Regions from separate parts of the Dorea sp. AF24-7LB genome, predicted to be linked through region 3. Evidence: riboswitches for the same ligand, from Rfam matches in the RefSeq annotation. Region 3 holds a riboswitch; each other region holds the start of a gene.
The links. A riboswitch is a leader RNA that binds a small molecule or an ion and turns the genes downstream of it on or off. The one in region 3 is predicted to bind thiamine pyrophosphate.

Region 1 (4,249 bases), on a different contig from region 3:
TGGACTTACTTCTGCTCTCCCCAGTCAGAATGAGAATTTCCTGTAATCCAGTTTCTGCAATTGCCTGCATTTCTTTCTCAATTTCTTGATCATTTAACTGCGCACGGTTAATTTTATTGTGACAGTTGAATCCACAGTAAATACAATAATTCTCGCAATAATTTGCAATATAAATCGGCGTAAACATATACACACTGTTTCCAAAATGTCTACGTGTCTCATCTTTTGCTGCCTGTGCAATTTCTTCTATAAACGGAAGTGCCGCAGGTGATAAAAGCGCCGCAAAATCTTCTGGTGTTCTGGATGTGTGTGCGATTGCACGCTTTACATCTGCCGCCGTGTATTTATCATAATCGTAAGCTTGCATAGCTTCTACAACCTGATCCAATACTTCTGAGCCGATATCTTCCATTCCCGGCAAATATGTCATATGATCGATTCTGTTTTTCTTCTGATCTTCCAGAATCTCCTCACTTAATATACTTTCATTGATATGTTGATTTTCCATCTTTTTTACCTTCTTGTATTTTTGCAATTTTTGTTAAGATTAATCCTCTAAAAATCCCGTAAGCGGAGAGGATGCGCTGGCGCCTCTTTCGATTGTTCTTCCAAGTCCGGACAGATAAGCACTGCGCCCTGCCTCGATTGCTTTCTTAAATGCTTCTGCCATGACCGGAACATCACCTGCTGTTGCGATTGCTGTATTTGCCATCACTGCCGCTGCGCCCATTTCCATTGCTTCGCATGCCTGTGATGGGCGACCGATTCCGGCATCCACGATGATCGGTAGATCCATTTCATCAATGAGAATCTGTATAAATTCTTTCGTCGCAAGTCCTTTATTGGAACCGATCGGCGCTCCAAGTGGCATAATGCATGCTGCTCCGGCATCTGCCAGCGCTCTTGCCGCATTCAGATCCGGATACATATATGGCATAACTACAAATCCTTCTTTTGCAAGAATTTCCGTTGCTTTTATTGTTTCGTAATTATCCGGCAATAAATATTTGGAGTCGCGGACAACTTCGATTTTTACAAAATCCCCGCATCCAACTTCTCTTGATAATCTTGCGATTCTGACAGCTTCTTCTGCATTTCTTGCTCCGGATGTATTCGGAAGTAATGTTACATTGTCCGGAATATAATCCAGAATATTTGCCAGTCCGCCTTCATTTGCGCGGCGAAGCGCCAGTGTAATGATCTGCGCATCTGCTTTTTCAATGCATGCTTTTACAAGATCCAGTGAAAATTTTCCTGATCCTAAAATAAATCTGGATGTAAATGTGTGTCCTCCCAAACTCCATGTGTCTTTTGTACTCATATGTTTGTCCTCTTTTCTTATTATTTTTTGATTTATATCTCTTCCTCACCAAGAAGCAAGCGTGTGATCATATTTGCTTCATGGGCAGCGCAGATTGCAACTCTTGGCGCCATCAGTCCATTTCCATAACCTGGCTCTGTCACACGGTCACCACACAGGTAAAAGTTCTTCATCAGATGTTCTGTGCGAATTGTATTACTGCTCCCATAGCCTGCCATTCCGGTTGCCGATACCAGTTTCTTTTTCGGAAAATGCTGTAGAATTCCATTTACCAGCATTGCTTTTGCTTCTGGATTATCAAACGCTTCGCATACAATTCCTGCATCTTCAAAAAGAGAAATCAGATTCTCTTCTGTCACTTTCACGCAGTCTGTCCGGATATCAAGATATGGATTAATTTTCAAAAGCAGCGATTTCAACGCATCGGTTTTATACATTCCAAGATGTTCCATAAAGTACTGCTGCCGGTTCAGATTCGTAATATCCACTACGTCAAAATCAATCAAGTGCAAATGCCCGACACCAATTCTTGCAAGTGCATACGCCACATTTGATCCAAGCCCGCCAAGTCCGGCAATTGTCACATGTCCGGCAGATAATTTTTTCTGGATCTCCGGCGAATGACGTTCTTCCAACGCCGCCTGGATCTCTTCTTTTGTTAATGTCTTTGTTGTCTGTCCTTCCATCATTTTCTCCTTTATGTCATTAACTTCCTGGCTCATCTCTTTTTGGTCCGGAACTTTTTTCCTCATCGGTTTCCTCACGCAACTGTCATAATCCCTGTGCTCATCTCTTTTTGTCCCGGACTACTCTTTCTTCCGCTTTAGCCTCCTCCGACAAATGTCACAACTTCCAGACGATCACCGTCTTTCAACATCGTATCGGAATATTCATATTTCGGAAGAATATCTCCATTTAACTCTACCGCAATCCTTTTCATCTGATATCCAGCGTTTTCCAGATAAGCAGCAACAGATATTGACTGTTTCATCTGAATCTCTTTTCCATTTACTGTAATCATTTCACTGCACCTCCTTTTAATCTTAGAAAAAAAGAGTTCACAAAGAAACGTACCCGCGGTGGTGCGCCCCTTCATGAACTCTTGTTCACTCTCAATCTTTTATACCTGTTAATAACAAAAACGGAAGATACCAAAGTATCTTCCGCTCATAACATATTCCTTGCGTTCCTACGTTGGCATTATCCAAATCAGGTATATGGGTCGAAGTTTTAAACTTCCTCTCAGCCTATCACATAAGCTCCCCAGTTCTATTTGATTGTTCTTCTCTAGTATAAATATATTTCACAGATCTGTCAAATATATTTTATATCACATCCTTATCTGGAGCATCTGAACTGAAGTTCTTCCCATCTTCTGTCTACTTCTTTCTGGAAAGCCTCTAACAGATACTCATTGCCTTTCTTGAAAAGATGTTTGAATCTTCCCTGTGGTCTTAAGAAATCTTCGATTGGGAGTTTCTTCTTCGGCTCATAGTTCAGAATCCATTTCCCTTCTACGACCTCAAATAACGGCCAGTAGCATGTCTCTACACCAAGTTCGCAAATCTCCATAATATCCGGCGTATTGTATCTCCATCCACGCGGACATGGTGCCATAATATTCAAGAAAGCAGCGCCTGGTGTATAAATCGCTTTTTCGGATTTGATATGCAGATCTTTAAAGTTCTGTACAAACGTTGTCTGTGCCACATACGGAATATCATGCGCAGCAATTACAGATGCAAGATCTTTTCTGTTCTGTGGTTTTCCGTTACTCTCGCTTCCTACCGGTGTAGTTGTTGTATCTGCATACATCGGTGTTGCAGAAGAACGTTGGATGCCGGTATTCATATAAGCACCGTTGTCATAACAGACATATACCAGATCCTGATTTCTCTCCATTGCTCCGGACAGTGACTGCAGACCAATATCATAAGTACCGCCGTCACCACCAAATGTGATAAATTTGTATGTTTCGTCTAATTTTCCTTTTCGTTTTAATGCTTTGTAGGCACCTTCCACACCACTCATGGTTGCGCCTGCATTTTCAAATGCATTATGAATGTAGCTGTCTTCCCATGCTGTGTATGGGTATGTAAATGTGGATACTTCCAGACATCCTGTTGCATTTCCGATGACTGCTTTATCACCTTCATGAAGACCGCGCAGTACATTACGAACTGCGATTGTTCCACCACATCCGGCACACATTCTGTGTCCTGGCGCCAGACGCTCTGATTTATTCATTGTCTCTTTAAAATTATAACTCATCTTCTCTACGGCCCTCCTTATTCTCTAATTCCAAGATAGCGGTAGGTTTCTCCTGCATCGCCATCTGCGATCATCTGCTTCAGGGCTTCAAATACGCCTTCCATGTCTTCTACGCGCACGTCACGTCCGCCAAGACCGTAGATGTAATTCACTGCCAGCGCATCTGCTTTTGCGCGGTATAATGCACTCATCACATCTGCACCTAACGGTCCGCCATGGTTCGTATAGCTTTCTGCACGGTCCATAATTGCAACTGCTTTCACATTTTTGAGTGTCTCCGCGATCTCATCAGCTGGAAATGGGCGGAACAGACGGATCTTCACAAGTCCGACTTTCTCTCCCTGTTCTCTTAAGCGGTCAATCGCATCTTTTGTTGTTCCTGCTGCAGAACCGATCATTACAACTGCACGCTCAGCATCTTCCATGCAGTAAGATTCAAACAGACCATATTCACGTCCGGATACTTTCGCAAATTCCTTTGCAACCTCCTCTACAACTGCCGGTACATGTTTCATGCCTTCTGCCTGCGAGCGTTTTGCTTCCATATAATAATCTGTGATCGCATATGGACCAACTGCCATCGGGCATTCCGGATTCAGAAGATAATTTTCCGGTTCATATTCTCCAACGAAATTCTTTACCTCTGCGTCATCCAGT
Region 2 (4,249 bases), on a different contig from region 3:
AACAGGCAAATGCAAGAGACGTATTTTTTGTAGGTCGTGGTATTGACTATGCAATCTGCCTGGAAGGAAGTCTGAAGATGAAGGAGATCAGTTATATTCATTCTGAGGCATACGCTGCAGGTGAATTGAAGCATGGAACGATTTCTCTGATCGAAGACGGCATTCTTGTTGTCGGTGTTCTGACACAGCCGGATCTCTATGAGAAGACAGTTTCTAACATGGTTGAGTGCAAGAGTCGTGGCGCTTACCTTATGGGACTTACAAACTTTGGACAGTATAATATTGAAGATACAGCAGACTTTACGGTATATATTCCAAAGACAGATCCGTTATTTGCAACATCACTGGCAGTCATCCCGTTACAGCTCCTTGGTTATTATGTCAGCGTTGCAAGAGGTCTGGATGTAGACAAGCCGAGAAACCTTGCGAAGAGTGTTACAGTAGAGTAATCTTCCTGCAAAAGGCGGTCGTTTAGAAAATATTAAAAGAATATTAATAAAAAAGGGTGCTCAATATTGTGATGAAAATGCTATAATATTATCGCAATATTGAGCAATATAGCATCTGAAGGAAACTACCGATGGCGGGCTTGAGAGATGCTGGAACAAGGAGAGGTACAAATGAAAACGACATTAGTTATTATGGCTGCCGGAATCGGATCCCGTTTTGGCGGCGGAATCAAACAGCTGGCACCGGTCGGACTGCATGGGGAGATCATCATGGATTATTCCATTCATGATGCAATCGAAGCAGGATTTAATAAGATTGTCTTTATTATCCGTAAGGACATTAAGGAAGCATTTAAGGAAGCAATCGGAGATCGTATTGAGAAAATCTGTGCGGATCTGGATGTAGAGATTGCATATGCATACCAGGAGCTGGATGCACTTCCGGAAGGAATCGAACTTCCGACCGGACGTACGAAACCGTGGGGAACCGGACAGGCAGTTCTTGCGTGCAAAGATGTTTTAAAAGAGCCATTTGCAGTTATCAACGCAGATGATTACTATGGAAAGGAAGCATTTACTAAGCTTCATGATTTCCTCGTAGATTACACACCGGAGAAGGCGAATGCATTCTGCATGGCAGGTTTTATCCTGAAGAACACATTAAGTGAGAATGGATCTGTTACCAGAGGTGTGTGTGAACTGAATGAGAAAGGCTATCTGACAGCAGTTCATGAGACACATAACATTGTGAAGACGGCAGACGGTGCAGCAGTCGATACAGAAGACGGACTAAGAGCCATCAATCCGGAATCTTATGTATCTATGAATATGTGGGGACTGACACCGGAATTTGTCGACATACTGGAAGCTGGATTCAAAGAGTTTTTTGAGACAATGGGAGACAAAGACATCTTGAAAGCAGAATATCTTTTGCCGATTTATATTGATGAACTATTACAGGCTGACAAAGTATCTGTAAAAGTGCTTGACTCTCATGACAAATGGTTTGGTGTAACATACAAAGAAGACAAAGACTATGTTGTAAAGTCTTTTGCCAAACTGATCGAAGACGGCGTATACGCTGAGAAACTGTTTGAGGACTTGAAGTAAGAATTATCAGAAATAAGAAAGACTGTTATAGCATGCGCGCATGCTATAACAGTCTTTCTTGATTTTATGAAGTTATTGTAATGTTGGAGTGCTTTTATGAGAAAATGCAATTACATCAACGGTATAATAATATAGAAACGAAAAAATTGTAAATTTGCAAACCATCGCAAACCCGCGTAAAATGGGCATTTTCAAAGACGCTCGACAAGAAAATACAAAAAAGTTGAAAAAAATTAAAAAAAGGGGTTGCAATTTTTGGATTTGCTGATATAATAATATTTGTTCGCTGATGAAATACAAAAGATAAAAAACGAACGCAACAGAGAACTACGTAATGCGGATTGGTGTAATGGCAGCACAGCAGACTCTGACTCTGTTAGTAGAGGTTCGAGTCCTCTATCCGTAGTTCCTTGGCAGGGGCGCCGAGTGTTTTGAATGTTTGAAACATTCGGTTGACATGCCGGAGTGTGGCTCAGCTTGGTAGAGCGCTACGTTCGGGACGTAGAGGTCGCAGGTTCAAATCCTGTCACTCCGATTAAGATGAATCTCAAAGCTTATTGCTTTGAGATTTTTTTTTGCTATGGCATCCGGAGAAAGTTGCCGGTGGCAAGTTCTGTAGCTTATGGTGATGGGAAAAATGCGTCATACTTGCATGATTTATAATTGCAATTTCTTGACATCTGTTGGTGGGGCGAGTATCATTAACTGTGTTAAGACTGTAACTATCCAGTATAGTTACAGTAGATGAATTAACGAGTAAAAGAGTGATGACAAGGGGAGCTTATGTATAGGCTGAGAGGAAGTTTAGAAACTTCGACCCGGAACCTGATATGGATAATGCCATCGTAGGGATGTATTAGATATTACAGAACCCTCCTTCGTCTTCAGTCGAAGATACAGGAGGATTTTTTTGTGCAAGTTGGAGCTTACGGAGGAAGGCTAAGAATAAGCCTAAAAAGAAGAAAAACAACAGGAGGCCAACAGTCATGAAATTATTTCAGCAGAAATCAGTGATCGAGAAATATGATGATGTGAAAAGCTTTGTGGAAGCATACAACATCGGAGCGGATGATTTCATTCTCGCGACAAAACGGATTTACGAGACCTGTTTTGCACCGCTGAATCTGAAAGCACATGTAGAATACAAGAGCAAATATGGCAGCGGTGAGCCGACAGATGTAATGATCGATGCACTGCTTGAGGATTTCCGTCAGGGAGATTATAAGAGAATCATTGCTATCGGCGGTGGAGCTGTCATTGATATGGCGAAGATTCTTGTACTGGACGGGGAAGCGAAAGCAGAGAGCTATTATCGGAAAGAAGTACCGCTTCGCAAAGTGCGCACACTTCTTGCAGTGCCGACAACCTGTGGCGCAGGATCGGAAGTGTCCAATGTCTCCATTACAGAGATTACTTCGATCCACAGCAAATTAGGACTCGCCGTAGACGAGATTTATGCAGATGAGGCAGTGCTGATCCCGGAACTTTTGCGTGAGCTTCCATATGAGTTCTTCGCAACCAGCGCGATCGATGCATTTATCCATGCGATTGAATCTTTTGTATCACCAAAAGCGAACCTCTACACGGAGATGTTCAGCGAGAAAGCAATGGAGATGATCGTGCATGGATTCCGTGAGATTATCGCTCATGGAAAAGAATACCGGATGGAGCTGCTGGAAGATTTTCTTGTGGCAAGTAATCTGGCAGGTGTTGCATTTGGCAATGCCGGAACCGGAATGGTGCATGCCATGTCCTATCCGCTGAGCGGAATGTATCATGTCGCACACGGAGAGGCAAATTATCAGTTCCTGACTGCCGTATTTGCTGCTTATCAGAAAATGAATCCGACCGGCAAAATCATTCGTCTGAATGCATTTCTCGCAAAAATGATGGAATGTGATGAAGCGGTTGTCTATGAAAAACTGCAGGAATTGTTAGACCAGATTATCAGTCGTAAAAAATTAAGAGAATATGGCATGAAGGAAGAAGAAATCCATTCATTTGCCGTAAGTGTAGACGCAAGTCAGCAGAGACTTTTAAATCAGAGCTATGTGAAGCCTACCATTGAGCAGATGGAGGCAGTTTACAGAGAACTGTACTAGATAGTATACGAAAGTATAGAATAGTATATTCAAACATTAGGAGGAGAATTATGCTTGGAGAAATGTTAAATAAAGTCAGAGAGACAACCCCTCTGGTTCACAATATCACAAATTATGTAACCGTAAATGATGTGGCAAATGTATTGCTGGCATGTGGCGGAAGTCCGATCATGTCTGACGAGCCGCAGGATGTGGAAGATATTACTTCCATCTGTGGAGGATTGAATATCAATATCGGCACATTAAATATAAGAAGTATCGAAGGCATGAAGCTGGCTGGAAAGAAAGCGGCAGAACTTGGACATGCAATTCTGCTGGATCCGGTAGGAGCGGGAGCAAGTGCACTGCGCACGAACACAGCCGTTTCTCTGATGGAAGAAATTCCGTTTTCCGTGATCCGTGGAAATATTTCCGAGATCAAAACCCTGGCATCCGGCAGTGGTACAACAAAAGGCGTAGATGCTGATGTTGCAGATGCAGTGACAGAAGAGAATCTGGATGAAGCAGTCGCATTTGCAAAGGCATTTGCAGAGAAAGCAAACTGTGTTGTTGCGATTACAGGGGCGATTGATCTGGTGAGTGATGGAA
Region 3 (4,249 bases):
TATCTTCAATCAGGATATTCAGAGCAAGATGTTTGAAGTTCTCGGGTTCACACCGGAGCAAGCACAAGAGCAGTTTGGATTCCTGCTTGAAGCATTCAAATATGGAGTTCCGCCGCACGCAGGACTGGCATACGGACTGGATCGTCTTGTTATGCTTATGGCAAAGCAGGACAGCATCCGTGATGTGATTGCATTTCCGAAAGTAAAAGACGCCTCTGATCTTATGACAGAAGCTCCGTCACCGGTTGATGCAAAGCAGTTAGATGAGCTGGGACTTGAAGTGGAAGAAAATGCCCAGGAACAGGAGTAGAGAGTATATGGAACATCCATCTATTGCTGATGAAACACTCAGAGAGAAGATAAAAGAAATCGAACAGATTCTTGCATTATATAAAGAAGGCAAAACAATAATAGAAATTGCCGGCTCGCTTGATTTCGCACAGTCGTATGTCCAGGACGTACTGCTGTGCGTGCAGGCTTCGGCTGAGGAAGACCCGGCAGCGATTGCAATGCTGCTGGAGGGGTAGGAGATTTTCTATGAGTATATTAAACGTGGAACATCTGACACATGGCTTTGGAGACAGAGCCATTTTCTCAGATGTTTCTTTTCGGTTATTAAAAGGTGAACATATCGGGCTGGTAGGAGCCAATGGAGAAGGAAAGTCTACATTCATGAACATTGTGACTGGAAAACTGACGCCGGATGAAGGAAAAGTAGAATGGTCGAAAAACGTACATGCAGGATATCTGGATCAGCATGCGGTGCTGAAAAAAGGCATGACAATCCGGGAAGTTCTAAAATCTGCATTTGACAGTCTTCTGCAGAAAGAAATCCGCATGAATGAGATATGCGATCTGCTTGGCACAGCAGATGATGCACAGATGGCAGAATTAATGGAAGAACTTGGAACAATTCAGGATGAGCTGACTTTGCATGATTTTTATACAATTGATGCAAAGGTAGAAGAAGTGGCAAGAGCGCTGGGACTTCTGGATCTTGGATTAGACCGTGATGTTACAGACTTAAGTGGCGGGCAGCGCACCAAAGTTCTGCTGGCAAAATTATTGCTGGAGAAACCAGACATTCTGCTTCTGGATGAGCCAACTAATTATCTCGATGAAGAACATATTGCATGGCTGAAACGCTATTTGCAGGAATATGAAAATGCATTTATACTGATCTCGCACGATATCCCATTTCTCAATGATGTGGTGAATATTATTTATCATATGGAAAATCAGGAACTGAACCGTTATGTGGGCGATTATGACCATTTTCAGGAAGTTTATGCAGTAAAGAAGGCACAGCTGGAAGCAGCATACCGCAGACAGCAGCAGGAGATTAGTGAGTTGAAAGATTTTGTGGCACGGAATAAAGCGCGTGTATCGACAAGAAATATGGCAATGTCCAGACAGAAAAAACTGGATAAAATGGATGTGATCGAGCTTGCGGCAGAAAAGCCGAAGCCGGAATTTCATTTCCGTTACGGACGCACGCCGGGAAAAATGCTTTTTGAGACAAAAAATCTTGTGATCGGTTATGATGAACCATTATCGAAAAAACTGAATTTTTCGATGGAACGGGGACAGAAAATTGCTCTTGTCGGAACGAACGGAATTGGAAAGACAACACTTCTTAAAAGTATTCTCGGACTGCTTCCTTCTCTGAAAGGGGAATGTGAACTGGGAGAGAATCTGGAACTTGGATATTTTGAACAGGAAGTAAAAGGGGAGAATAAAAATACCTGTATCGAAGAGTTATGGGAAGAATTTCCGTCTTTTACACAGTATGAAGTGCGTTCTGCGCTTGCAAAATGCGGGCTTACGACAAAGCATATCGAAAGTCAGGTCCGTGTTCTGAGTGGTGGAGAACAGGCGAAAGTCCGTCTTTGTAAACTGATCAACCGTGACACGAATTTTCTGCTTTTGGATGAGCCGACCAATCATCTGGACGTAGACGCCAAGGATGCACTGAAAAAAGCGCTTCAGGAATACCGCGGAAGTATTCTTTTAATCTGTCATGAACCGGAATTTTATAAAGATGTCGTGCAGGAAGTCTGGGACATGAGCAAATGGACAACAAAGATATTTTAGGTTGACATTTACAGAGAGCAAAACTATAATTAAATATACAATTTAATGTTACAGGGAGCTGGTACAAAGCTGGCTGAGAGGAAACTATAATTTGTTTCGACCTATAACCTGATTTGGATAATGCCAACGTAGGGAAGAATTACGGAAGAGAAGAGATGCCTGCGCATCTCTTTTTATACGAAAACGTTTTTTGCGGTGGCAGAAGCGTTTTTTTTATGGAATAGGAAAGTGCGCCATGCTTACATGGCAGAAAAAAATTTTTATTTACAGGAGGATGATCCAATGAGAAATTACACAACACAGATGGATGCGGCAAGAAAGGGAATTGTTACACCAGAACTGGAAAAAGTTGCAGAAAAAGAAAAGATGACAGTAGAAGAATTACAGAAACTGGTTGCTGAAGGAAAGGTAGCGATCTGTGCAAACAAGAATCATACCTGTCTGGATCCGGAAGGGGTAGGAAGTATGCTCCGTACAAAGATTAATGTCAATCTTGGCGTTTCCAGAGACTGTAAAGACTATGACATTGAGATGGAAAAGGTCATGAGTGCGGTAAATCTTGGCGCAGAGGCGATCATGGATCTGTCCAGCCACGGAAATACGCAGCCATTCCGCCGCAAACTGACAAGTGAATGTCCGGTTATGATCGGTACAGTTCCGGTATATGACAGTGTGATCCATTATCAGAGAGACCTTGCTACTTTATCAGCAAAAGATTTTGTAGATGTTATCCGTATGCATGCAGAAGACGGGGTAGATTTTGTAACGCTGCATTGCGGAATCACAAGAAAAACGATTGAGCAGATCAAAAAGCATAAGAGAAAAATGAACATTGTAAGCCGTGGTGGAAGTCTTGTATTTGCGTGGATGTGCATGACTGGAGAAGAAAACCCGTTCTACGAATATTATGATGAGATCCTGGACATCTGCGAAGAGTATGATGTTACAATTTCTCTGGGAGATGCATGCAGACCGGGATGTCTGGCAGACGCAACGGATGTATGCCAGATCGAAGAACTGGTACGCCTTGGCGAACTGACAAAGCGTGCATGGGATCACAATGTCCAGGTTATGGTAGAGGGACCGGGACATGTGCCGCTTGATCAGGTCGCAGCAAATATGCAGGTGCAGAAGAGTATTTGTATGGGAGCACCGTTCTATGTATTAGGACCTCTCGTTACAGACATCGCACCGGGATATGATCATATTACTGCCGCTATCGGTGGCGCTGTGGCTGCTATGAACGGAGCTGCATTCCTCTGTTATGTAACACCGGCAGAACATCTGGCACTTCCGAATGTTGATGATGTAAAACAGGGAATCATTGCTTCCAAGATCGCAGCACATGCGGCTGATATTGCCAAAGGTGTCAGAGGAGCAAGAGATATTGATGATAAGATGGGTGACGCGAGAAGAAAGCTTGACTGGGAAGCACAGTATGCATGCGCACTGGATCCTGATACAGCAAGAGCAATCCGTGACAGCAGAAGTCCGGAAGATGACCACAGCGATACATGCAGTATGTGTGGAAAATTCTGCGCAGTCCGCAGTATGAATAAAGCGCTGGCAGGAGAATATATTGATATTCTGTAAATATTCAGAATTATAAAAAACTGCAGCAAGGTGTCTGGTTATGGACATCTTGCTGCAGTTTTTTATATAACAAGAAATTGTATTTTCTATTATAAATAATAGCCTCCGGGACAATGCGAGCTCGATGAGGCACATTCGTCAAATACAGTGCAAGCAAAAATCTGTACTTGGGTTCACCGTATATGCAAAAAAGGAAGTGCAAACTGCAATTCCTCTTCAAGAGCGACAGACGGGGTTCGAACCCGCGACCCCGACCTTGGCAAGGTCGTACTCTACCAACTGAGCCACTGTCGCATATCTTAAGTTGTTGTTCTGTGTTATGTGTTCCTCAGAACAATACATACTATACTACGTGAATTAGTTTTTGTCAACACTTTTTTAAAAAAAGTTTTTTGAATTTTCTAATTTTCGCAAATGCTTATAAAACATGCAATGATAAAAAGATGTTATTATAGAACATTTTTGACTATATCCACCAGATAATGCTATAATAAAATTGATTGTGATGTCTGTAAAGACGTCATAAAAATACAGGAAAGAATGAGGGTAGGGATATATGGCA

Region 1: it holds a riboswitch for thiamine pyrophosphate, as region 3 does, so the genes downstream of both, thiS (sulfur carrier protein ThiS) here and thiC (phosphomethylpyrimidine synthase ThiC) in region 3, are expected to answer to the same signal.
Region 2: it holds a riboswitch for thiamine pyrophosphate, as region 3 does, so the genes downstream of both, DWY31_RS03165 (4-hydroxybutyrate dehydrogenase) here and thiC (phosphomethylpyrimidine synthase ThiC) in region 3, are expected to answer to the same signal.

The regions. Positions count from the first base shown of each region.
Region 1 covers NZ_QUFR01000005.1:171,180-175,428, reverse strand. Annotated here, with positions in the region: gene thiH (2-iminoacetate synthase ThiH) at 1-508, opposite strand, end outside; gene DWY31_RS07280 (thiazole synthase) at 548-1,321, opposite strand; gene thiF (sulfur carrier protein ThiS adenylyltransferase ThiF) at 1,354-2,010, opposite strand; gene thiS (sulfur carrier protein ThiS) at 2,145-2,342, opposite strand; TPP riboswitch at 2,490-2,597, opposite strand; gene DWY31_RS07265 (thiamine pyrophosphate-dependent enzyme) at 2,660-3,592, opposite strand; gene porA (pyruvate ferredoxin oxidoreductase) at 3,610-4,249, opposite strand, start outside.
Region 2 covers NZ_QUFR01000002.1:153,418-157,666, reverse strand. Annotated here, with positions in the region: gene glmS (glutamine--fructose-6-phosphate transaminase (isomerizing)) at 1-449, shown strand, start outside; gene DWY31_RS03180 (nucleotidyltransferase family protein) at 621-1,559, shown strand; tRNA gene DWY31_RS03175 (tRNA-Gln) at 1,895-1,965, shown strand; tRNA gene DWY31_RS03170 (tRNA-Pro) at 2,021-2,094, shown strand; TPP riboswitch at 2,323-2,428, shown strand; gene DWY31_RS03165 (4-hydroxybutyrate dehydrogenase) at 2,546-3,661, shown strand; gene thiM (hydroxyethylthiazole kinase) at 3,712-4,249, shown strand, end outside.
Region 3 covers NZ_QUFR01000003.1:15,782-20,030, reverse strand. Annotated here, with positions in the region: gene aspS (aspartate--tRNA ligase) at 1-310, shown strand, start outside; gene DWY31_RS04045 (hypothetical protein) at 318-527, shown strand; gene DWY31_RS04040 (ABC-F family ATP-binding cassette domain-containing protein) at 538-2,094, shown strand; TPP riboswitch at 2,135-2,246, shown strand; gene thiC (phosphomethylpyrimidine synthase ThiC) at 2,377-3,687, shown strand; tRNA gene DWY31_RS04030 (tRNA-Gly) at 3,909-3,981, opposite strand; gene DWY31_RS04025 (homoserine dehydrogenase) at 4,244-4,249, shown strand, end outside.